DNA from 3 places in the Kocuria sp. HMSC066H03 genome. Region 2 is predicted to be linked to each of the others. Evidence: riboswitches for the same ligand, from Rfam matches in the RefSeq annotation. Region 2 holds a riboswitch; each other region holds the start of a gene.

Region 1 (7,769 bases), 230 kb from region 2:
TTGGTCTCCTGGATGGCCAGCACGTCCACGTCCGAGCGGTCGAGCCACGCCTCGATGCGGTCGGCCCGGGCGCGGATGGAGTTCACGTTCCACGTGGCAATTCTCATGGGCTCCACCGTAGCCACCCGCGCGGCACCGGAGAAACCGGTGCAGGGCGGTCCGCACGGGCCGGGGTTGGCGCAGGCACGGGGCACGACGCCGCTCGGCCGCCTTCCATGCACGGGGCCGGTGCGGCGCGCGGGGCGGTCGGTCCTCACGCCCCCCTGCGCCAGGGGGTGGGCGCCGTCACCGGAGGACCCCGGGGTCCACCCGGGCCGCGGGCGGCGTCGTGCTCCCGTGCCTCAGGTGTGGGGACCGCCTCCGGCGCGGAGCGGATGCCACGGGGACTTCCACCGGGATCCCAGGCAAGAGGCGGGACGCCCGGGAACACGGGGCAGTAGTGTGGCGGGATGACCCCCACGAACGTGCTGTCACAGATCAGAGAACGCCGGATCCTGCTGAAGGCGGCCGGTGTGGGCGCAGGGTCCCTGCTCGGTGCGCAGGCCGTGGTCGTGGCATCTCTGGCGGGCATCGACTGGTGGAAGCAGCGCGGGCGCAAGCAGCGTGACGCACCGCGTCCGGGAACGTTCACGGCGCAGGTGCAGGACTCGGAGCTGACCATCTACACGTCCGGGGAGGACGTCTACGAGGACATGCTCGAGGCCATCGACAACGCCGAGCACTCCATCCACATGGAGACGTTCATCTGGAAGAACGACGAGATCGGGCAGCGCTTCCTGGACGGCATGAACCGTGCGGTGGAGCGCGGCGTGGACGTGTTCGTGATCTACGACGGCTTCGCCAACCTGGTCATCCCGCAGACCTTCTACTCCTTCGACAGCGACATCCACGTGTTCCGCGTGCCGTTCCTTCGCCGCCCGTTCTGGAAGGGCCCCCTGAGGTTCTCGGGTCTTAACCACTCCAAGATCCTGGTGGTGGACGACCAGATCGGGTTCGTGGGCGGGTTCAACATCGGCTCCCTGTACTCCCGGCAGTGGCGGGATACGCACATCCGTGAGGTGGGCCCGGCCGTGTGGGGTCTGCGCAACGCGATCGCCACGGTGTGGAACGAGGACCGCGAGCCGGACAAGGAGATCGAGTGGGTCCCGCCGCAGAGCTGGGATCCCGAGGTGCGGGTGAACGCGAACCTGCCCATCCAGATCGTGTACCCCATCCGTGAGATGTACATGAACGCGATCGACCGGGCTCAGCACCACATCTGGATCAACACCCCGTACTTCATCCCGGACCAGCAGGTGCTGGACACGCTCCTGGACGCCGCGCGCCGCGGGGTGGACGTCCGCGTCATGGTCCCCAAAGACTCCAACCACATCCTCTCGGACTGGGTGTCCCGGGGGTTCTACGGCCAGCTGTTGGAGGGCGGCGTGACCATCCTGCTCTACGGCGCGTGCATGATCCACGCCAAGACCGCCACCATCGACGGCCAGTGGTCCACCGTGGGCACCGCCAACCTGGACCGCCTCTCCCTGTCCTTCAACTACGAGACCAACGTGGAGATCGTGGACCCGGACTTCGCCGCCCAGATGGAGAAGGTCTTCCTCGCGGACAGCGAGCACTGCGAGGAGCTCACCTCCCCCCAGTGGCGGGAGCGCCACCCCATGGCGCGGGTCGCGGAGGTCCTGCTGGTCCCGCTGCGCCCCCTGCTCTGACATCCCCGGCGCACGACGACGCCGCACGGCCGGCCCCCGCACGCCCGTCACCGGATCGCCGCCGCCCTCGTGAAGCCCTGCACCCCCAAGATCAAGCCCCCCACCCCAGGATCAGGCCCTCCACCCGAGGAATGAGCTCTCCAGCCCAGGATTAAGTGCAGGTTTTGCCGCTCACGGGCCGAAAAGTGGCAAAAGCTGCACTTAAGGGTGTGGGCCGTGGTGCCTGGCGAGCGTGCAGCCTCCGGGGCGCGGCGGCGTCGTCGTGGGGTGGGCGGTCAGCCCTCGGTGAGGTGGCCGCGCAGCGTGGTGGCGGTGTACTCGGTGCGGAACAGGCCGCGGCGCTGCAGCTCGGGGACCACGAGGTCCACGAAGTCCGTGAGCGAGTCCGGCTGCACGGGCGGCATGAGGTTGAAGCCGTCCGCGCCGCCGTTCTCCAGCCACTCCTGCATCCGGTCCGCGATGGACTCCGGGGTGCCCACCATGGTGCAGTGGCCTCCGCCGGCGGCCAGGCGCCCGAGCAGCTGGCGGACCGTGGGGTGCTCTGCCTCGATGATCCGCAGGATGGTGCCGTAGCGGCCCTGCGGTCCGGTGAACTCCTCCAGGGGTGGCAGCGGGGGCACGGGCGCGTCCAGGTCCCAGTCGGAGCAGTCCTGCTCCACGAAGGTGGAGAGCTGCGCGAGGGACTGCTCCACGGGCAGCAGCCGGTCCACGCGCTCCTGCTTGGCGAGGGCCTCCTCGTGGGTGCGGCCCACGTAGGTGACCAGTCCGGGCATCACGACCACGGCCTCCGGATCGCGGCCGGCCCGGGCCACCTCCGCCTTGACCGAGGCGTAGTACTCCTCGGCGGCGGGGAGGTCGTAGGCCACGGCATAGATCCCCTCCGCGAAGTCCCCGGCCAGGGCCTTTCCGGGCCCGGACGCACCGGCCTGGAACAGCACCGGCTCGCCCTGCGGGGAGCGCGGGACCGTGAGGGGTCCGTCCACCAGGAAGTGGCGGCCCTCGTGGTCCAGGCGGTGCAGCTTGGACGGGTCCGCCCACTGGCCCTCCGGGTCCGCGGTGACGGCGTCCTCGTCCCAACTGGCCCACAGGGCGCGGGCCACCTCCACGAACTCGCGGGCGCGCCCGTAGCGCTCGTCCTTGGGCGGCATGGCTCGGTAGCCGTGGTTGCGGGCCTCGTCGTCCCACATGGAGGTCACCACGTTCCAGCCCGCCCGGCCGCCCGAGATGTGGTCCAGGGACGCGAGCATCCGGGCCGCGTGGAACGGCGTGAAGAACGTGGAGGACACCGTGCACACCAGGCCGATGCGCTCGGTGGCGCGCGCCATCGCGGACAGCGCGGTCAGCGGTTCGAGGGACCAGTGGGGTCCGCCGGAGACGTCGCCCACGCTGTGGCCGTCCGCGAAGAACACGGCGTCGAACAGGCCGCGCTCGGCGGTCTGCGCGAGCTCCTCGTAGTAGCTGATGTCCGTGAGGCGGTGCACCGAGGAGTTCGGGGCGCGCCACGCCGCCTGGTGGTGGCCGGCGCCGTAGAGGAACGCGTTGAGGTGGAGGCGGCGGGCCATGTCAGTCCATCACCAGCCCGCCGTCGACCACCAGGTTCTGGCCGGTGACCCCGCGGGACCAGTCCGAGGCGAAGAACAGGGCGGTGTCCGCGAACTCCTCGGGGGTGGTCACGCGACCCAAGGGAGTGCTGGCGGCGATGAAGTCGAAGACCTCGTCCGGGGTGGCGGCGCTCGCGTCCGTGGTGCGAAGCAGGCCACCGGAGATCATGTTCACGGTGATGCCCTGCGGTCCCAGGTCCTTGGCGGCGGTGCGGGTGAGGGAGAGCAGGGCGGCCTTCGCGGCGGTGTAGTCGTGGTAGGGGACCACGGGGTTCTGGAAGAGGTTGGTGCCGATGTTGATGATGCGCCCCTCGCCCGCCTCCGCCATGCCCGGGGTGACCGCCTGCATCACGTTGAGGGCGCCCACGACCGCGCCCTCGAACTGCTGGGTCAGGTTCTGCGCAGTGAGCGTGTCCAGGGTGGGCCGGGCGTCCCCGTTGAAGCTGAAGTCCACCAGGGCGTTGTTCACCGCCACCGTGATCGGCGCGCCGAAGTGCTCCCGGGCCTGGGTGACCATGTCCCGCACCTGCTGGGCGTCGGTCACGTCCGCCTGGACAGCAAGCGCCCTGTCCTCGCCGAGTTCGCTGACCAGCGCGCGGGCCCGCTCCTCGCTGGCGTGGTAGTTCACGACGACGCGCGCACCCTCCCGCGCGAACGCCCGGCTGAGGTGCTCCCCGAGCCCGCGGGCTCCGCCGGTGACCAGGACGATGGTGTTCTCGATCCGCATGCTCACTCCTGTGGCTCACGGCGAAGAAAGCGGTGCGCCACCTGCGCGGTGCGACCGTGACATCCCTTCGCCAGTACTAACTGGACAGGTTCGACGGGTGTCATCTCAGCCGCTGCGGACCCCCGCTCCACGCGCCCGGTGAGGCTGGGAGGAGAGGGTGGCGGCACCCCGTGTCACTGGTGGTCAGTGTAGACGGAGCCGCTCAGCCTCATGGCAGCCGCCCCGGGTGCGCCGCCCAAATGCACCCTGCTACCCTTGATGGCTGGTGTGCCGGGAAGTCTGGTCGGCGGTAATGAGCGTGATGCCCGTCGACATTGGAGTACTCCATGCCCCTGCACCACACGACCACCCCTGCCCACCGTGAGCCCGGATCACCGGATCCCGTGGCGCAGGAAGAATCCTCCGGCTTCGTTTCGGAGCCCGGTTTCTTCAACCATCCTGAGCCTCCGTGCGAGCCCGACCACCCCTCGGGTGGCGTCCTCTCCCGGCTCCAGGACGTCCTGCGCCGCGAGACCGTGGCCGGCATCCTCCTCGTGGTTGCCGCTGTCATCGCCCTCGTCTGGGCCAACTCGCCCTTTGCGGAGAGCTACTTCGCCCTCCGTGACCTCGAGGTCGGCTACGAGCCGTGGCACCTGAAGCTCAGCCTCGGCACCTGGGCCGCGGACGGGCTGCTCGCCGTCTTCTTCTTCCTCGTGGGTCTGGAACTCAAACGCGAGTTCGTCGCGGGTGATCTGCGGGACCTCCGCAAGGCGGCCGTGCCGGTCGCGGCGGCCGTGGGCGGCGTCGTCGTCCCCGCGCTGATCTACGCGGCCGTGAACGCGACGAGCCCCGAGACCCTGGGCGGCTGGGCGATCCCGACCGCCACGGACATCGCCTTCGCCGTGGCGGTGCTCGCGATCGTGGGCTCGCACCTGCCCAGCGCGCTCCGCCTGTTCCTGCTGACCCTGGCGGTGGTGGACGACCTGCTGGCCATCACGATCATCGCGATCTTCTACACCGACGAGGTGCACGTGCTCCCGCTGCTCCTCGCGCTCGTCCCGCTGGCCGCGTTCGGGCTGCTGGCGCACCGCTTCCCCCGCTTCTTCGCGCACCGCACGTGGGCCGCGTGGGTGATCCTGGTGCCGCTGGCCGTGGTCACGTGGGCCCTGGTCCACGAGGCCGGGATCCACGCCACGGTCGCGGGCGTGCTGCTCGGTTTCGCCGTTCCCGTCATGGGGGCCAAGGCGTCCGGGGAGCCCGTGGAGCTCGCCGAGCACCTGGAGCACCGCGTCCGGCCCCTGTCCGCCGGGTTCGCGGTGCCGGTCTTCGCGTTCTTCTCCGCGGGCGTCGCAGTGGGCGGCTGGGACGGATTGACGACGGCGCTCGCCGCCCCCGTCACGCTCGGCATCATCGCGGGCCTCGTCCTGGGCAAGCCGCTGGGCATCATTGCCGCCACGTGGCTCACCACCGTGCTCACCGGGCGGAAGCTGGACCCGTCCTACAAGTGGATCGACCTGGTGGGGATCGCGCTGCTGGCCGGGATCGGGTTCACGGTGTCCCTGCTGATCGCGGAGCTCAGCTTCGACCCGTCCGCGGCCGCCGGGGACCAGGCCAAGGTGGCCGTACTGACCGCGTCGGTGCTGGCAGCGGTGCTGGCCGGTGGTTTGCTGGCGGTCCGCAACCGCCACTACCGGGTGGGTGCGGTTGCTGCCGGATCAGGGAACACCGCGTCCCACGCATAGCAGTGGGGGGCTGGTCCTCCGTCGCCGGGCAGGGGCTCAGCCCTCCCGTCACCACCCGTCCGTCGGCGTGACCCACCGCCCCCCTGCCGCCCGCACGGGCCGCGTGGAGGTGGAACCACGCCGGGCGCCGGAGCCGAGGACGGCGCAGGGGCCCACTCGTGAACGAGTGAGCCCCTGGCCGCAGTCCCGGATCTGGAGAACTGCCAAGCGGAGTGATGATCAGCGACCGGTGCGGTCGGTGCCGTCCACATTGGTGTTGCCCGCGTTGGGGGTGCGGTCCGTGGAACCCGCGGTGCGCGTGCGGTCCGTGGCCCCAACGTTGTGGGTACGGTCGGTGGTGCCCACGTTGTGGTTGCGCTCCACGGGAACGGTCTTGTTCTTCTTCAGCAGGCCACCCAGACCGGCGAGACCGAGCAGGCCCCACAGGCCGGCGTTGCCGTGGCCTTCGTCCTCCTGCTGGGTGGAGGCGGGAGCGGGGCTCTCCGTGGCGGCCATGGCCGGGGCGGACACGCCGGACAGGATGGCCAGGGACAGAGCGGCAGCAGCTGCGGTCTTACGCATAGCGGGTTCTCCTTTGCTGGGGAACGTCATCTATTGATGACTCATCAATCAGCGTACTTGCTATTGGGGGGTTCCGGCGATTCACTTCCCCGGGGAAGACCTGCTCCGGCACGAGCGGGGTGCTCCTCCCGCCACCACCCGTCCGCCGGCGTGACCGGCACGGTGCGCTTGTGCCGGGAGCGCAGGAAGATCTGCTCCAGCTTCTCCGCGACCTCCACGGGGACGTCCTTGCCCTCGAGGTAGTCGTCGATGTCCTCGTACGTGAGGCCCAGCTCGTCCTCGTCCGTGCGCCCGGGGTTGTCGTTGAGCAGGTCCGCGGTGGGGACCTTCCCGACCAGCCGCTCCGAGGCCCCCAGGTACTCCAGCAGCTGCCGGTTCTGCCGCTTGTCCAGTCCGGCCAGCGGCAGGAGGTCCGCTCCGCCGTCCCCGAACTTGGTGAAGAACCCGGTGATGGACTCTGCCGCGTGGTCCGTGCCGATCACCAGCAGGTTGTGGTCCCCGCCCACCGCGTACTGCGCGGTCATGCGCACGCGGGCCTTGGTGTTGCCGCGGGTGAAGTCGGTGAGCTGCTCGCCGGTGGCCGCGGCGTAGGCGGCCTCGAACCCGTCGACGGCCGGAGCGACGTCGTACGTGACCACCCGGTCCGGCTCAATGAAGGCGAGCGCGGCCTGTGCGTCGTCCTCGTCCTGCTGGGTGCGGTAGGGCAGGCGCATGGCCACGAACTCCGCGGGGATCTCGTCCTCGCGCAGCTTCTCCACGGCCAGCTGCGCGAGCCGTCCCGCGAGCGTGGAGTCCACGCCGCCGCTGATGCCCAGCACGAAGCCCCTGGTGTGCGTCGCCCGGAGGTAGTCGCACAGGAAGTCGACGCGCCGCGCCGCCTCCGTCTCCGGGTCGATCCGCGGGGCCACCCCGAGCTCGGCGATGATCTGTGCCTGCAATTCACGCATGCCGCCATGCTAGCGACCGCGTGTTTCAGGGGTGTGACGGACCCCCGGTCCACGACGCCGCTGGGTCGCCTCGGCGAGTCCCTCACCGTCACCCCGCACCTGGCCAGGATGGCAGGGGCGCATCATGTGCGGCATCTGTCGTGTCAACAGAGGGGCAGCGTTCCGGGCCGAATGCGGTGGCGGACCGTCACCCGTGCGTGTGAGGCGGGGCGCGGCGGCGTCGTGAGATGCTGGCCACATGACTGAGAACACCTACGAAACCATCCTGGTCCGCCGCGAGGGACGCGTGGGCGTGATCACGCTGAACCGTCCCAAGGCGCTGAACGCGCTGAACGTGCAGACCATGACCGAGCTCGTGGCGGCCGCCACCGACCTGGACCGCGATCCGGAGATCGGTGCGATCGTCCTGACCGGCTCCGAGAAGGCGTTCGCCGCGGGCGCCGACATCAAGGAGATGGGTTCCAAGACCGGTTCGGACATGTACCGCGAGGACTTCTTCTCCG
Region 2 (7,769 bases):
CCCAGGAGGAGGAGTACCTCGCGGAGGATCCCGTGTGGGAGTGCGCGGACATCATCCACCCCGGCCCGTCCTCGGGGGAGCCCGGCCCGGAGGATCGGGACCCCTCATGACCTCACGCGGCGGCGCGGCCGTGATGATCTCGCCCGCGGGTGAACCGCGGCTCGTGGACCCTGAGCGTCCGCACGTGGTCCTCGAGGACCAGGCACTGACCCGCGGGGACGGCGTGTTCGAGACGATGCACGTTCTGGACGGGAACGCCTACAAGTTCGCCGCCCACCACGATCGGCTGTGCTCCTCAGCGCGCAGCGCCGCACTGCCCGCTCCCTCCGCCGCCACCTGCCGCACCGCTCTGCGCATGGCGCTCGACGCCGCCGGGCCCGGTTCCCGGGACGAGCTCCTGGACCTCGGGGCGGAGCACGCGGTGAAGCTCAGCATCTCTCGGGGCGTCCCGGGCGGAGCACCCTGGGCATGGCTCACCGCCTCCCCGGTTCCCGCCGCCACGTTCGCGGCACGCCGCGACGGGTTGCGCGTCCTGCTGCTGGAACGCGGTCACGACCCCGCCGAGGACGCCGACCTGCCGTGGCTGCTGCCCGGTGTGAAGACCCTCTCCTACGCCGTGAACATGGCCGCGGTGCGCTACGCACGGGAGAACGGCGCGCAGGACGCCGTGTTCATGACGTCCTCCGACCACCGCATCCTGGAGGGTGCCACGTCCTCGGTGATCTGCGCTCGCACCGCCCCCGGCGTCCCGCCCACCCTCGTCACGCCCGAACCGTCCCGCGGGATCCTTCCCGGGACCTCCCAGGCGCGGATCTTCGAGACTGCCCGCGCCCACGGCTGGGCGGCGGAGCACCGTCCCCTGTACCCACGGGACCTGCTGCGAGCGGATGCCGTGTGGTTGACGTCCTCGGTCCGCCTGGCCGTCCCCGTGACCGCCGTGGACGGGCACCCGGTGCCCACGGACCCGGAGCTCACGCGCGCGCTCACCGGCTTCCTGGTGGGTTGAGCCGCCCCGTGGCACCGCCCGGCGCAAGTGCGCACTTCCCACCACTGGCCGCCTCCGGTGCGCAGAGAGCCGGCACGCCGGGCGGCGTCGGCGGCCTCACTGCCAGATGAAGCGGTGTGTGCCCAGCGCCAGGGAGACCACCAGGGCACCCACCGCGGTGAGCACCACGGCGGTGCCCACGAGAACGTCCACGCGGCTGCAGTGCAGACTCCGCGCCCACGTGCGCGGCCCGGCGCCGAAGCCACGCGCCTCCATGGTCATGGCCAGGCGCGTGGCCCGGCGCAGGGACTGGACGAGCAGGGCGAACGCCTGACCGCCGAACTCCTGCGCAGCCCCCACCGGGCCGCTCCGGCCCCCCGCGCCGCGTGCCCGGCGGGCGGATGCGAGCACGCTCCACTCGGTGACCATGACCTCTACCAGCCGCATGGCCGCGAGCGCCGCGAGCACGAACCGCGCCGGCAGTCTGAGGGTCTGGGCGAGCCCGTCCGCGAGATCCGTGGGGTCGGTGGTCAGCAGCACGGTGATCCCGGGCAGGGCGATCGCAAGTCCGCGCAGGGCGATCGCGCCGCCCGCGGCCAGGGACCCGGTGGTGATCGTGAGCCAGCCGACCTCCACGAGGCCCGTGCCGCCCGCGGGCGAGAGCATCGCGGTGCCCCAGCCGCTGATCAGCGCGGCCACCGCGAGGGGCCACAGCAGCCGCAGGAGCCGCCACGGGCCGAGCCCCACCCCCGCGAGGAGCACGAGCTGCCCCGCGAGGGCCACGGCGTTGGTCACGGGGTCCGCGCTCACCACGATCACGAGCGTGATCAACAGGGCCCCCAGCAGCTTGACCACCGGGTTGGCGCGGGACAGCAGCCCCGTGCGGGGACCGAACATGGACGGCGCCACGGGCGTGCTCATGAGCCGAGCCTCACGTCCTGCGCCTCCAGCGCCGCCACGAGGTCGCGGTCGTGGGTCACGGCGACCACCGCCGTGCCCCGGTCCATCTCCGCCACGAGCAGGTCCACGAGCTCCCTCCAGGTCTGGGCGTCCTGGCCGAACGTGGGTTCGTCCAGGATCAGCACGCGCGGGGCCGCCGCGAGCACGGTGGCCACCGACAGCCGGCGCTTCTGACCACCGGAGAGCGTGAAGGGGTTGGTGTCCGCGAGGTCCTCGAGGCGCAGGCGACGCAGCAGGTCCTCCACCCGGGCGGCGTCGTGCTCCGGCAGCTCGTCCTTCGAGGCTCCGGCGCGGCGCAGCAGCTGACGCGGTCCGAACTCGAGCTCGGCGCGCACGGTGGGACGCAGGAACTGGTGCTCGGGGTGCTGGAAGACCGTGCCCACGCGCGGGATCAGCTCCCCGCCGTCCCACAGCGAGGGGTCCTGCGGCGCGCCGTCCGCGAGCGCCGCGGAGGCCCGCACCGTGCCGCGCACGGGCACGAGCAGACCCGCCAGCGTCAGCGCCAGGGTGGACTTGCCCGCCCCGTTCACGCCGGTCACGGCGAGCGCACGGCCCGCGCGGACGTCCAGGCTGATGCCCTCGGCGGCCACGGGCGCGTCCCAGCCGTCCAGGGGGTCCGCAGCCGCGTCCGTGCCGTGCCGCCAGGCCTTCCGGGCACGACGCCGCCTGCGGGCGATCTCGCGCCGCGTCGGCTGCACGCGGGAGACGGCGAGGTTCCGGGCGCTCAGCAGCACCTCCCCGGCGTCCGGGCCGCGGGTGTCCGCCGGGGCGGGTGCGCGCGTGGTCGGAACCCAGCCGGGCACCCACGTGCCCTGCTCCTGGAGCAGGTGGCGGGCGTCGTGGAGGGTCTCGCGCGTGGGACCGTCGAAGGCCACCCGGCCGTGCTCGTCCAGCACGATGACCCGGTCCACCACGGGTTCCCACAGGGCCACCCGGTGCTCCACGACCACGAGCGTGATGCCGTCCCGCGACACCGCCTCGGAGACGGCCCGGCACAGCTGCTCCGCGCCCTCCTGGTCCACGCTCGCGGTGGGCTCGTCCAGCAGCAGCAGCCGAGGCCGCATGGCCATGACGCCCGCGAGCGCGAGACGCTGCTTCTGCCCGCCGGACAGGGCCGTGGTGGAGTGCGCGAGGGGCAGCGTCAGCCCCACCCGCGCGAGCGCCTCGTCCACGCGGGGCCAGATCTGCTCGGGGGGCACCGAGATGTTCTCCAGCCCGAACGCGACGTCGTCCCCCACGCGGGAGAGGATCACCTGGGTCTCGGGGTCCTGGTGCATGAAGCCCACGGCCCCTCGCGCCTCCCGTGGGTCCACGCCGTCCACGCTCAGCCCGCCGGAGCGGGACTGCCCGTCCGGATCCTGTTCCACCCCCGCGAGGGCCTGCAGCAGCGTGGACTTCCCGGCGCCGGACGGCCCCAGCAGCAGCACGCGCTCCCCGGGTTCGACCACGGCGGTGACGTCACGCAGGCTCGGATCCTGACGGCCGGGGTAGTGCCACCCGAACCGCTCCAGCCGCACGGCCGCGCCGGTGGGCGCAGACCCCGCCGGTTCCGTCATCGACGGCGCGTGGCGCCGGAGGCCAGGGCCCCCAGCACCCCGGTGGCCTGCAGTGCACGCACCACGAGCCACATCAGGGCACCGGCGATCACCGCACCGGAGAGGGTGGTGAGGGCGGCGTAGACGACCTTCTGGTCCAGCGCCCACTCGTAGTTGTACATGATGTCCTCGCTCACCCCGAGGAAGAGTCCCGAGAGCGCACCGGCCGCGGTGGCCACGGCCAGGCCGAAGCGGCGGTAGCGCGTCAGGAGGAACACGAGCTCCACTCCGAGACCCTGGACGAGACCGGAGATCACCACGGTCCACCCGAAGTGGGTTCCCAGGAAGCCCTCCAGCACCGCCGCGAGCAGCTCGCAGAACAGGGCCGCGCCGGGCTTGCGGATGATGAGCGCGCCCAGGGTGCCCGCCACGAGCCAGCCGCCCGAGATCAGCCCCGCCGAGGGCGGATACGCCACCGCGGCCGTGGACACCACGGGGTACAGCAGGTTGGACCACATCCAGAAGATCACCGCGCACGCCGCGGCGAGGACCGCCGCCACCACGATGTCCACGACCCGCCAGGACTGCGTGCGGGCGGTACCCCGTGCGGTTCCGGTGGGGGTGCTGCTGAGCTGTGTCATGAGAACTCCTCCTGAAGGTTCCAGGAGGGGAAGAGCCCCCGCGCACCGCGGACGGGCTCTTGAGATGCTCGACTCCCTAGCGCCGGTATGAACCGGATCAGGTTCGAGGGTCTGCGCTCGCGCGCACTCTCAGCGCCTCGGTGGCGCTCCCCTGTCGTTGAGCCATCAGTCTAGACCACCACGGCGGTCGGCCGGGGTGCTCGAGGCGCCCCGGCCGACCGCCGTGGTGCGAGGTGCGCGCCGCACCCCGGTGCCGCGCACTCCCGCCGCGAGGACGCGTCCAGTGACGCGTGGCCCTCACCGGCGGGCGTGCGCGGGAGCAGGACTCAGATCTCGGTCTGCGAGGACTTCGTGGAGTCGTTGTCGTCGGACTGCATCTTGGACACCTGGCGGGCGATGCCCACCTTGATGACCGTGCCCACCACACCGGTGATCATGGCCCAGATGATGATGTCGCGCCAGGCCTCGTCCTCGTCCGGGTTCTTGGCGGGGGGCTCGTTGCCCGTGACCTGCTTCCACGCCACGGTCAGAGCCTTGTTGGCCACGGCCACGCCGCCCAGGGAGGCCACCGTGCCGAAAATGTCCATCGCCTTGTTCATGGGATTCTCCTCGGTTTTCGAAAGTGCCGCCGGCGCGTGGTGGCCGGCGGCGTCGTGCTCCCACCCCAGCATACGAACCCGTGAGCCGGGGTGGCGCCACCTGCCCGGGTGGCACCACCGCGTGTGTCGTCAGTCGGGACGGTCCTCGCCGGCGCGGGCCACCACGTCACGCAGCTCGTCCGTCACGAGGTTCTCCTCGTGCAGGTGCTTGGAACGGTAGGCCGCACGGCCCACCATGTGCGCGGAGACCGGGACCGTGAGCAGCTGGAAGATCCACGCGAGGACCAGCAGGGGGATCATCCGGGGCTCCCCGCTGGCGAACGCGAGGGCGGTGAGCAGCAGGAGCAGCCCGAAGACCTGGGGCTTGGTGCCCGCGTGCATGCGGGAGAGCAGATCGGGGAAGCGCACGAGACCCACCGCGGCCGCGAGCGACATGAACGTCCCCGCGACCAGGCACACCACTGCTGCCACGTCCGTCACCGTGTGCCAGTTCATGAGCGGTCCAGCCCCACGTTGCGCGCCACCGTGACGGATCCCAGGAACCCTACGAGGGAGACGATCACGAGCAGCACCAGGTTGTCCGTGTGGCGGTGGTACACCATCTCCACGGCCAGCGCGGCGCCCACGATGGCCAGGAGGACGTCCGTGGCGATCACCCGGTCCAGCAGGGACGGTCCCTTGGCCAGGCGGTAGATGGTGCCCGCGGCCGCGAGCGCGAGGATCGCACCGCACACCCACACGGCGACGTCGAACAGGGTCATGACCGTTCCTCTCCGGGCCCGCTCCCGGCCTCGTCCATGTCTTCGGTGGGGGACTCGACGGCGCCCGTGGCCTCCGTGCGGTCGGGGTCCCCCTTGACCGGCAGCAGCGCCAGGTCCTCCCGCGAGCCCATGATGCGGATCCAGGCGGCCTCGGTGTCCAGCACCGAGCGCCGGAACGCCTCGGCCTGCTCCGGCGTGGCGATGTCCAGGACGTGGAAGTAGAGGATCCCGTTCCCCCGGTCCACCTCGACCACCAGTGACCCGGGGATCAGCGCCATGGTGTGCCCCACGGCGGTCATCAGCAGATCGTTGTTCTGACGCAGCGGCACCCGCAGCACGGCGTTGTGCACGCGCGGTCCCTGCACCAGCGCCACTCGGAACACGTGGATGCTCGCCTTGGCCACCTGCCACACGAACGTGACCACGAACAGCACGAAGTGCACCACGTTGAAGCGCCCGGACAGCCGGACCGGGGGCAGCACCAGGGTGCGCGTGACCAGCAGGGCCAGCAGCAGCCCGAAGACCAGGTTGCCGGGGCTCCAGTCCCCCCACAGCGCTCCCCACACCACCACGAGCCACAGGATCAGCGGCAGCTCGGCCCGCAGGGAGTTGCGGGCCTGGCGACGGACGGCGGATGTGCTCATGGTGCCTCCTCGCTCACGCCGCCCTCGCCCACGGGGGCCAGCACGGCGTCGACGTAGCGGTCCGGGTGCACCTGGTTGTCCGCGGCGCTGCCCGCGAGGTCGAAGAGCGGGCCCGCGAAGACCGTGAGCGCCACCCCCACCACCACGAGTGCGGTGGTGGCCCCCACCATGGTCCGGGGCAGCAGCACCACCTCGGAGCTGCCGGCCAGCACGCTGCCCGGGTTGCCGGTCACCACGCGCGAGCTGTGCGGGTGGTGTCCCTGGGCCGTGGTGGCCCGCAGCACGGGATCCGGGTACTCGGCGTCCTCCACGCGGCGCAGGAACACGCGGTTCCACACGCGGATCAGCGCCAGCAGCGTGAGCAGCGAGACGAGCACGGACACGCCCACCAGCAGGTAGTCCAGCCAGGTGCCGCTCGCGATGCCCGCCTCGAGCAGCCCCACCTTGCCCAGGAAGCCGGAGAACGGAGGGATCCCGCCCAGGTTCAGCGCGGGGATCAGGTACAGCACTCCCAGCAGCGGGGAGATCCGCAGCATTCCCGCGAGCCGGTCCACGTTGGTGGACCCGCCGCGGCGCTCGATCAGCCCCGCCACCAGGAACAGGCTGGTCTGGATGACGATGTGGTGGGCGATGTAGTAGACCACGGCCGCCAGAGCCTGAGGCGTGCCCACGGCAATCCCGAAGATCATGTAGCCGATGTGGCTGATGAGCGTGAAGGACAGCATGCGCTTGATGTCGATCTGGGCCAGCGCACCCAGGATGCCCACGAGCATGGTCAGCAGAGCCACCCACATCAGCAGCCCGTTGATCTGCCGGTCCGGGAACAGCAGGGTCTCGGTGCGGATGATCGAGTAGACACCCACCTTGGTCAGCAGCCCCGCGAACACGGCCGTCACCGGCGCGGAGGCGGTGGGGTAGGAGTCGGGGAGCCAGAAGGACAGCGGGAACACCGCGGCCTTGACCCCGAACGCGATCAGCAGCATGAGGTGCAGCTGCAGCTGCGTGCCCTGCGGGAGGTCCGCGAGCTTCACGGAGAGGTCCGCCATGTTCACGGTGCCGGTGGCGCCGTAGATCATCCCCAGGGTGATGAGGAACAGGATCGAGGAGATCACGGAGACCACCACGTAGGTCACGCCCGCCCGGATGCGCTGCGCGGTCCCTCCCATGGTGAGCAGCACGTAGGAGGCCGTCAGGAGGATCTCGAAGCCCACGTAGAGGTTGAACAGGTCCCCCGCCAGGAACGCGTTGGAGACACCGGCCACGAGCAGCAGGAACGTGGGGTAGAAGATCGAGATGGGACCCTCGTCGTCCCCGCCGGCCACGCCCTCGCTCACCGCGTAGACGAGCACCGCGAGGGACACGACCACCGACACCACGAGCATGAGCGCGGAGAGCTGGTCGACCACCATGACGATCCCGTACGGGGCCGCCCAGCCACCCAGGTGCACGGCCTGGGGGCCCTGGTTCCACACGTCCGCGAGCATGACGGCATCCAGGACCAGCGTCAGTGCCATGGCTCCCACGGTCACGGTGCGCTGGAGCCTGTTGCGGTGCACGATCACGAAGTTCAGAGCCGCACCGAGGAACGGGATGAGCACCGCGAGCGGTGCCAGCTGCGCCAGGTCAGTGCTCATGCGGATCCCT
Region 3 (7,769 bases), on a different contig from region 2:
GCCCACGTCGTCCCCGGCCAGCGCGCTCTCGATGTTCGCCGCGGAGGTCACGAGCGCCGGGATGCCCGACGCCGCCGCGATGCGCGCGGCCTGCACCTTGGTCACCATCCCGCCGGAGCCCACTCCGGCGCGGCCCACGGTGCCGATCTCCACGCCCTCGAGGTCCGCGATGGGGTCCGTGACGGTGGGGATGCGCTCGCCGCCGTCCTTGGGCGGGCGGGTGTAGAGCGCGTCCACGTCCGAGAGCAGCAGCAGCGCGTCGGCCTTGATCAGGTGCGCCACGAGTGCCGCGATCCGGTCGTTGTCGCCGAACTTGATCTCGTGGGTGGCCACGGCGTCGTTCTCGTTGACGATCGGCAGGATCCCCAGGTCCAGCAGCCGCTCGATCTGGCGGTGCGCGTTCTTGTACTGCGAGTGGCGCATGAGGTCCTCGGCGGTCACGAGCACCTGCCCCACCGTGACGTCGTAGCGCGCGAAGTGCTCGGTGTAGCGGGAGATGAGCAGACCTTGACCCACCGACGCCGCGGCCTGCTTGGTCGCGAGGTCCTTGGGCCGCCTGGACAGCCCCAGGGGCTGGAGCCCGGCGGTGATCGCGCCCGAGGACACGAACACCACCTCCACGCCCTGGGCCTTGATGCGCCCGAGGGCGTCCACGATGGAGCGCAGCGCGTTCTCGTCGATCGAGTTCTCGATGGAGGTCAGGGACGAGGAGCCCACCTTCACGACCACGCGCCGCGCCTTGGGCAGCTCCTCGCGGCTCTCGATGGCCGAGCGCCGGTTCTTGCCGCGGCTCTCAGTGCTGAGCTGGATCGCGGACTTCGAGGCCTGCTGCTCCACGGCGGAGACGTCGATGGTCTCGGTGGGGGTCTTCTCGTGGTGGGTCACTTCTCGTTCGTCTCCTTCGTCTCGGACGTGCGGCGGCGATCTCGTGCGTCCACGGACTCGGTCCAGATCCCGGCGCGGCGCTCCTGCTCGAGCTCCGCGCGGGCCTCGGACTTCGCGTCCATGCGGTCGTAGAACTGTTCCCGCTTCTCGCGGCGGGTGGGTCGGGAGGTCTCCTCGAGGCGCAGGTCCGAACCGCGGGGTCCGCCCAGCAGCTCGGCGCCGCCCACCATGGTGGGCTCCCAGTCGAAGACCACGCCGTTCTCCTCGGGTCCGATCAGCACGGCGTTGCCCGGCTTGGCACCGATCCGGAACAGCTCGTCCTCGATGCCCAGCTTGGCGAAGCGGTCCGCGAGGTAGCCCACGGCCTCGTCGTTGTTGAAGTCCGTCTGCAGCACCCAGCGCTCGGGCTTCTCGCCCCGCACGTGGTACAGCGGCTCCTCGGCGCGGTCCTCGCGGGTGATCACGAACTCGTGGCGGTCCTTGCCACGACGCCGCCGCGCGGGCTCGGGCTGCAGCACCGGCACGGTGCGGCGTCGCTCCTCGCGCTCCTCCTCCTGGGCCCGTGCCTCGGAGACCAGGCGAGCCATGGCGAAGCTCAGCTCCCGCAGCCCCTCGTGGGAGGCCGTGGAGATCTCGAACACCGGGTAGCCGCGCTCCTCGAGCTCGGTGCGCACGAAGTCAGCGAGCTCCCGGGCCTCGGGCACGTCCACCTTGTTGAGCACCACCAGGCGGGGCCGCTCCGTGAGAGGAATGGTGGACGGGTCGTCGTCCTCGATGTCCTGCGCGTAGTGGGCGAGCTCCGCCTCCAGCGCGTCGAGGTCGCTCATCGGGTCGCGGCCCGGTTCCAGGGTGGCGCAGTCGATCACGTGCACCAGGGCGGCGCAGCGCTCCACGTGGCGCAGGAACTCCAGGCCGAGTCCCTTGCCCTCGGACGCGCCCGGGATCAGACCGGGAACGTCCGCCACGGTGAAGCGCGTGTCGCCGGCCTGGACCACACCCAGGTTGGGGACCAGCGTGGTGAAGGGGTAGTCGGCGATCTTGGGCCGCGCGGCACTCATCGCGGCGATCAGGCTGGACTTGCCGGCGGAGGGGAAGCCCACGAGCGCGATGTCCGCAATGGACTTCAGCTCCAGCTCCACCTCCTGCTCCTCACCCGGGGTGCCGAGCAGCGCGAAACCGGGAGCCTTGCGCTTGGGGGACGCGAGCGCCGCGTTGCCACGCCCGCCCATGCCGCCGGAGGCCAGCACGTACTCGCTGCCCTCACCCAGCAGGTCCGCGAGCACATTGCCCTCGCGGTCCTTGACCACGGTGCCGTCCGGCACGGAGAGCACGAGATCCTGGCCCTTGAAGCCGTGGCGCATGTCTCCCTTGCCGGGCTCCCCGTTGGGGGCCTTCTGGTGCGGGGCGTGGTGGAAGCCCAGCAGGGTGGTGGACTGCCCGTCCACCCGCAGGATCACGGAGCCGCCGTCCCCGCCGTTGCCGCCGTCCGGGCCACCGAGCGGCTTGAACTTCTCGCGCTTGACGGAGACGCAACCGTGGCCGCCGTTGCCGCCCGTGGCGTGGACGATGACTCGATCAACAAAACTGGCCACGTGGCTCCTCGGATTCTGGGGTCCCCCGCGCGGGGCAGGGAGACGGGGCTGTCCTGAAAAGACTAGAGGGTGAGCGCGTGACGCGCCCACCCTCCAGTGGTCGCCGTCACGCTGCGGTGACGGCGGGTGGACCCTGGGGTCCGGAAGAACTGACTACTCGGCGGTCTGGATGTTGACCACGCGGCGGCCACGACGGGTGCCGAACTCGACGACACCGGCGGCCAGGGCGAACAGGGTGTCGTCCTTGCCGCGGCCCATGTTCAGACCCGGGTGGAAGTGGGTTCCACGCTGGCGGACGATGATCTCGCCGGCGTTGACGGACTGGCCGCCGAAGCGCTTGACACCCAGGTACTGGGCGTTGGAGTCACGGCCGTTGCGAGTGGAGCTCGCACCCTTCTTGTGTGCCATGGTGTGTGCCTACCTTCGTTGGAAATGTATGGGGGACCGGGAAATCAGGCGTCGATGCCGGTGATCTTGACCGTGGTCAGCTCAGCCCGGAAGCCCTGGCGCTTCTTGTAGCCGGTCTTGTTCTTGTACTTCATGATCGAGATCTTGGGACCGCGCAGGTCCTCGATGATCTCGGCCGTGACCTTGACGTCGGCCAGGGTCTTGGAGTCGGAGGTGACCTTGTCCCCATCGACCAGCAGCAGCGCAGGAAGCTCTACGGTGCTGCCTGCCTCGCCGGCGACGCGGTCAAGGGTCACGAGGTCTCCAACGGAAACCTTCTCCTGGCGGCCGCCTGCGCGGACAATCGCGTACACCACTTGGGAACTCACTTCTCTCGACATCTATGGACTGCGTGTAAAGGTCGGGTGGGCTCCTGCCGGACTGCGAATGTCGAGACATCACGCCGCGGTGGTCTGTGACCGACCCGCTCTCTGCGTGGCTGTCGCACCGAGAACAGGAAGTTCACCCGAGTGTGCCGTGTCCGGGCGCATGAAAACCACTATGCGCACACCGGTGTCCGGCACCGACAGTCCAGACTACCCGATCCCCGGAAGTCACGCCACTCGCGGGCTCTCCGCCGTGCGGGATCAGCCCTCCTGGCGTGCGGTGGCAGCCGAGGTCTGTGCGAAGAACTCGAGCTCCAGGTGGCACGCGCGCAGGAACGCGCGGCGCATGGCCTCGCGCGTGGCGGTGTCCGCCTGCTCGGCGGCGCGGTCCACGGCGGCACGGGCCACCTCCGTGGCGGCGTGGAACTGCGGGTCGTCGTAGGTCTCGAGCCAGTCCGCGAACGGGTGCCCCTGCAGCCCCGTGCGGCGCGCCCGCTCCGTGAGCTCCGCCCCCACGTGCGCGTAGAGCCAGTAGCACGGCAGGACCGCGGCGGCACCCACCGCGAACCCGTCCTGCCCCGTGCGGGCGAGCAGGAAGTCCGCGTACGCGCTCGTGGTCCCGGAGGGCTGTTGCGGGGCGCGCCCGTCCAGCCGCGCGCGGTGCAGTGCGGACTCCCCCGTGACCACAGCGGCCGCCGCCCTGGCGAAGAACTCCCGGGTGCTCTCCTCGGGGGCCGCCGCCGCGAGCAGCGCGAGGGCCCGCGAGTAGGCGTCCAGGTACTGCATGTCCTGGTCCAGGTAGCGCTCGAACTCGTCCCGCTCCAGCGTGCCGTCCCCCAGCCCCACCACGAAGGGCAGGACCGCGATCTGCTCGCGGATCGGCGCGCTCGCCTCCCAGAGCTCGTCGGTGAAGCGTGTGCCGGGATCCTCGGTGCCCCCGCACGACGCCGCCGCGTCACCACGCGCGGACACGTCCCCCGCCGCGGCCTGCAGTGCGTGCCCGGCCGCCACGGCCCTCTGTGCCGGGGAGGCAGTGTGGACAGCGCCGTCTGCCGGGGAGACAGCGGGAGCGGCGTCGTCGTCCTCCCCGCACGCCGCCGCCACGAAGGCGGGGTCCGTGACGAGGTCCTGGACGTGGTGGAAGTGGTGGACCGGGCCGTTGCCGTGGCCCACGTGCAGGGAGTCCGCAGCGCGCAGCGCACCGCGAAGCCAGCGGCGGGCGGTGTCGATCCCCTGTGCCCAGTCCCCCGTGCGCGCCACGACCGTGGCCACCGCGGACGACAGCGAGCACCCGGTCCCGTGGGTGTTGCGCGTAGCCACTCTCGTCCCCGAGTACTGGGCCACGGGCTCGGTCTGGCCCGGGACCACGAGGGCGTCCGGGGTGGACTCCCCGCTCAGGTGCCCGCCCTTGACCAGCACGCGCGTGCCGAAGGTCTCCGCCACGGCCCGGCCCTGCTCGAGCGCCTCGTCCCACGTGGTGGCCACGGGCCGCTCCGCGAGCACGGCGAGCTCGGGCAGGTTGGGGGTGATCAGGTCCGCGTGGTGCAGGATGCCGCGCAGCGCGTCCTCGGCGTCGGATGCGAGCAGACGCCCCCCGGCGGTGGCCACCATGACGGGGTCGATCACGACCACGGGCGCACGGTGGGCCGCGAGCCACGCCCCCACCGTCTCGATGACGTCCACCGAGCCGAGCATCCCGACCTTCACGGCATCCAGCTCCACGTCCTGCGCCACGGCGTCCAGCTGCGCCTGCAGCACGGACACGGGTGGGGTGTGGACCGCCACCACGCCCTGCGTGTTCTGCGCGACCACCGCAGTGACCACGCTCAGCCCGAAGCCGCCCATGGCGGCGATGGACTTCAGGTCCGCGGCGTGCCCGGCACCACCCGTGGGGTCGGTGCCGGCGATCGAGAGGACGCGGGGGGCGGGGACAGAAGGCGTGGGGTTCACGACATTCCCTTCGCTAGTACGAGCTAGATCAGGTTCTACGGGTGTGTTCTCAGCCGCCGTGCGGCACCCCGTGCACGTGGTCCCGATCATGCCACAGGAGCGCCCGGACGAGTCCGAGCGCTCCTGTGGTGGGTGGTCCCCCGCGGCCCTCCCAGGAGGGCCGCGGGGGGCGTCAGTCCCCCTTGGGGGTCATCGTGATGTCCCGGGCGCTCACGCCCACACCCACGATGGTGGGCTGGCCGTCCGAGGAGGCCGAGCCCACGGGCGCGGCCGCGGCGGTGAACCGCGTGGCCGAGCGCTCGGCGGCGTCGTACTCACGGGTCTCCACGCTTCCGGCACCCGGTGCGGCCGTGGGAGCCACGGCGCGGCGGGAACCGCGGCGGCGCCTGGCAGGAGCGGCGTCCGTGGTGGACGCGGCGGGCTGTGCCGTCGTGGCGCGCCGGGACGGGTCCGACTGTCCAGCCCCGCCCTCGGACGGCGACTGCTTCTGGGCGTCCCGCTCCGGCGCGGAGCCCTCGGGCTGCTCGGACCGGGTCTGCTCGGCGTCGGACGACGCGGCGCCGTTGCCGCGACCCCGGCCGCGCTGGCCCGCGGAGCGTCCCCCGCGGCCCTTCGAGCCCTCGCCGCCCCGCCGTCCGGAGCCGCGACCGGACCCGGTGCGGTCCTGCGACGCGTCCTCGCCGGAGTCCTCGGCCGAGAAGGCCGCGGAGAGCGAGTCCAGGGTGAGCGCCTCCTGCTCCGCGCGCTCGTCCTTCTGCCCCTGGGGGAGCTCGATGACCTCACCGTGGATCGTCAGGCTGGACCCGGCGTCACCCGCGGCGTGCTCGCCGCGGGGTTCGGAGGCACCGTTCCCACCGTTCTCGGTGGCGGTGTCCTCGCCCTGGTTCCCGCGACCGCGGCTGCGCTTGCCGCGGCGCTTCTTCCGACGCCGCCCGCTCTCGGAGTCCGCCGAACCGTGCTCGGACGCCTGCTCCGGGCCCTGGTTCCCGTGCTCCGCGTGCTGGCCGGTCGAGTCCTTGTGCTCGGCTCCGCCGCGGGAGGCGCCCTGGGCGTCGTCGTCCTCGTGGGAGGAGGCGGCCGCGATGTTCGCGAACGCCGTGCGGGCGGCCTCGTCCCGGGCCTGCTGCTGGTCGTCCGCGCCACCCCGGTTGTTGGACCGGGGCTTGTCCTGCGGCTGGTTCTGCTTCTGCCGCGAGCGCTTGCGCTCGTTGCGGTTGCCGCCGCGGTGGTCCGGCGCGGTGGCCGTGGAGCGACCCTTGAGGGGGTGGTCGTGGACAACGACGCCGCGGCCCGCGCACTCCTCGCACGGCTCCGAGAAGACCTCGAGCAGGCCGGTGCCCATGCGCTTGCGCGTCATCTGCACGAGACCCAGGGAGGTCACCTCCGCCACCTGGTGCTTGGTGCGGTCACGGCCCAGGCACTCCACGAGCCGGCGCAGCACGAGGTCCCGGTTGGACTCCAGGACCATGTCGATGAAGTCCACCACGATGATTCCGCCGATGTCCCGCAGCCGCAGCTGGCGCACGATCTCCTCGGCGGCCTCGAGGTTGTTCTTGGTGACGGTCTCCTCGAGGTTGCCGCCGGAACCGGTGAACTTGCCCGTGTTGACGTCCACCACGGTCATGGCCTCGGTGCGGTCGATCACGAGCGAGCCGCCGGAGGGCAGGAACACCTTGCGCTCCAGCGCCTTCTGGATCTGCTCCTCCACGCGCATGTGCTCGAAGAGGTCCTCGTCCTCGGTCCAGCGCTGCAGCCGGTCCAGCAGGTCCGGGGCCACGTAGGTCACGTAGGCCTCGATGTTGTCCCACGCCTGCTCGCCCTGGACCACCATGGCGGTGAAGTCCTCGTTGAACACGTCCCGGACGGTCTTGATGGTGAGGTCCGGCTCGGCGTAGAGCAGCTCCGGGGCGAGGGTCTTGGTGGAGCCCGCCTTCTCCTGGATCTGCTCCCACTGCGAGCGCAGCCGGTTGATGTCGTTGGTCAGCTCGGTCTCGGACGCCCCCTCGGCGGCGGTGCGCACGATCACGCCCGCGCCCTCGGGCAGCCGGTCCTTGAGGATCTTCTTGAGCCGCTGGCGCTCGACGTCCGGGAGCTTGCGGGAGATCCCGGTCATGGAGCCGCCGGGCACGTACACGAGGTAGCGCCCGGGCAGGGAGACCTGGCTGGTGAGCCGGGCGCCCTTGTGGCCCACAGGGTCCTTGGTGACCTGCACGAGCACGGTGTCCCCGGACTTCAGGGCGTTCTCGATCTTGCGGGGCTTGTGCCCCATCTCGGCGGCGTCCCAGTCCACCTCGCCGGCGTAGAGCACGGCGTTGCGCCCGCGGCCGATGTCCACGAACGCGGCCTCCATGGACGGCAGCACGTTCTGCACCTTGCCCACGTACACGTTGCCGATCAGTGAGTCCTGCGTGGTGTGGGAGACGAAGTGCTCCGCGAGGATGCCGTCCTCGAGCACGCCGATCTGGATCCGGTCCTCCTTCTGGCGGACCAGCATCTTACGCTCCACGGACTCGCGGCGGGCCAGGAACTCGGCCTCGGTGATCACGTGGCGGCGGCGGCCGAACTGGCG

Evidence for each region. Region 2 has a riboswitch for thiamine pyrophosphate ahead of HMPREF2833_RS05860 (ECF transporter S component). Riboswitches for the same ligand answer to the same signal wherever they lie in the genome.
Region 1: another riboswitch for thiamine pyrophosphate. It lies ahead of HMPREF2833_RS06895 (3-oxoacyl-ACP reductase); the one in region 2 lies ahead of HMPREF2833_RS05860 (ECF transporter S component).
Region 3: another riboswitch for thiamine pyrophosphate. It lies ahead of HMPREF2833_RS11065 (bifunctional hydroxymethylpyrimidine kinase/phosphomethylpyrimidine kinase); the one in region 2 lies ahead of HMPREF2833_RS05860 (ECF transporter S component).

Annotation. Positions count from the first base shown of each region.
Region 1 covers NZ_KV807506.1:767,200-774,968, reverse strand. Annotated here, with positions in the region: gene HMPREF2833_RS06910 (exodeoxyribonuclease III) at 1-107, opposite strand, end outside; gene HMPREF2833_RS06905 (phospholipase D-like domain-containing protein) at 450-1,709, shown strand; gene HMPREF2833_RS06900 (LLM class flavin-dependent oxidoreductase) at 1,985-3,271, opposite strand; gene HMPREF2833_RS06895 (3-oxoacyl-ACP reductase) at 3,273-4,037, opposite strand; TPP riboswitch at 4,083-4,218, opposite strand; gene nhaA (Na+/H+ antiporter NhaA) at 4,364-5,758, shown strand; gene HMPREF2833_RS12595 (hypothetical protein) at 5,978-6,319, opposite strand; gene nadE (ammonia-dependent NAD(+) synthetase) at 6,364-7,266, opposite strand; gene HMPREF2833_RS06875 (enoyl-CoA hydratase) at 7,505-7,769, shown strand, end outside.
Region 2 covers NZ_KV807506.1:535,103-542,871, forward strand. Annotated here, with positions in the region: gene HMPREF2833_RS05840 (uridine kinase family protein) at 1-110, shown strand, start outside; gene HMPREF2833_RS05845 (aminotransferase class IV) at 107-1,006, shown strand; gene HMPREF2833_RS05850 (energy-coupling factor transporter transmembrane component T family protein) at 1,103-1,906, opposite strand; gene HMPREF2833_RS05855 (ABC transporter ATP-binding protein) at 1,903-3,501, opposite strand; gene HMPREF2833_RS05860 (ECF transporter S component) at 3,498-4,121, opposite strand; TPP riboswitch at 4,178-4,284, opposite strand; gene HMPREF2833_RS05865 (DUF4235 domain-containing protein) at 4,448-4,720, opposite strand; gene mnhG (monovalent cation/H(+) antiporter subunit G) at 4,850-5,215, opposite strand; gene HMPREF2833_RS05875 (MrpF/PhaF family protein) at 5,212-5,481, opposite strand; gene HMPREF2833_RS05880 (Na+/H+ antiporter subunit E) at 5,478-6,125, opposite strand; gene HMPREF2833_RS05885 (Na+/H+ antiporter subunit D) at 6,122-7,759, opposite strand; gene HMPREF2833_RS05890 (Na(+)/H(+) antiporter subunit C) at 7,749-7,769, opposite strand, start outside.
Region 3 covers NZ_KV807509.1:496,416-504,184, forward strand. Annotated here, with positions in the region: gene proB (glutamate 5-kinase) at 1-885, opposite strand, end outside; gene obgE (GTPase ObgE) at 882-2,477, opposite strand; gene rpmA (50S ribosomal protein L27) at 2,631-2,885, opposite strand; gene rplU (50S ribosomal protein L21) at 2,930-3,241, opposite strand; gene HMPREF2833_RS11065 (bifunctional hydroxymethylpyrimidine kinase/phosphomethylpyrimidine kinase) at 3,512-5,200, opposite strand; TPP riboswitch at 5,188-5,281, opposite strand; gene HMPREF2833_RS11070 (Rne/Rng family ribonuclease) at 5,373-7,769, opposite strand, start outside.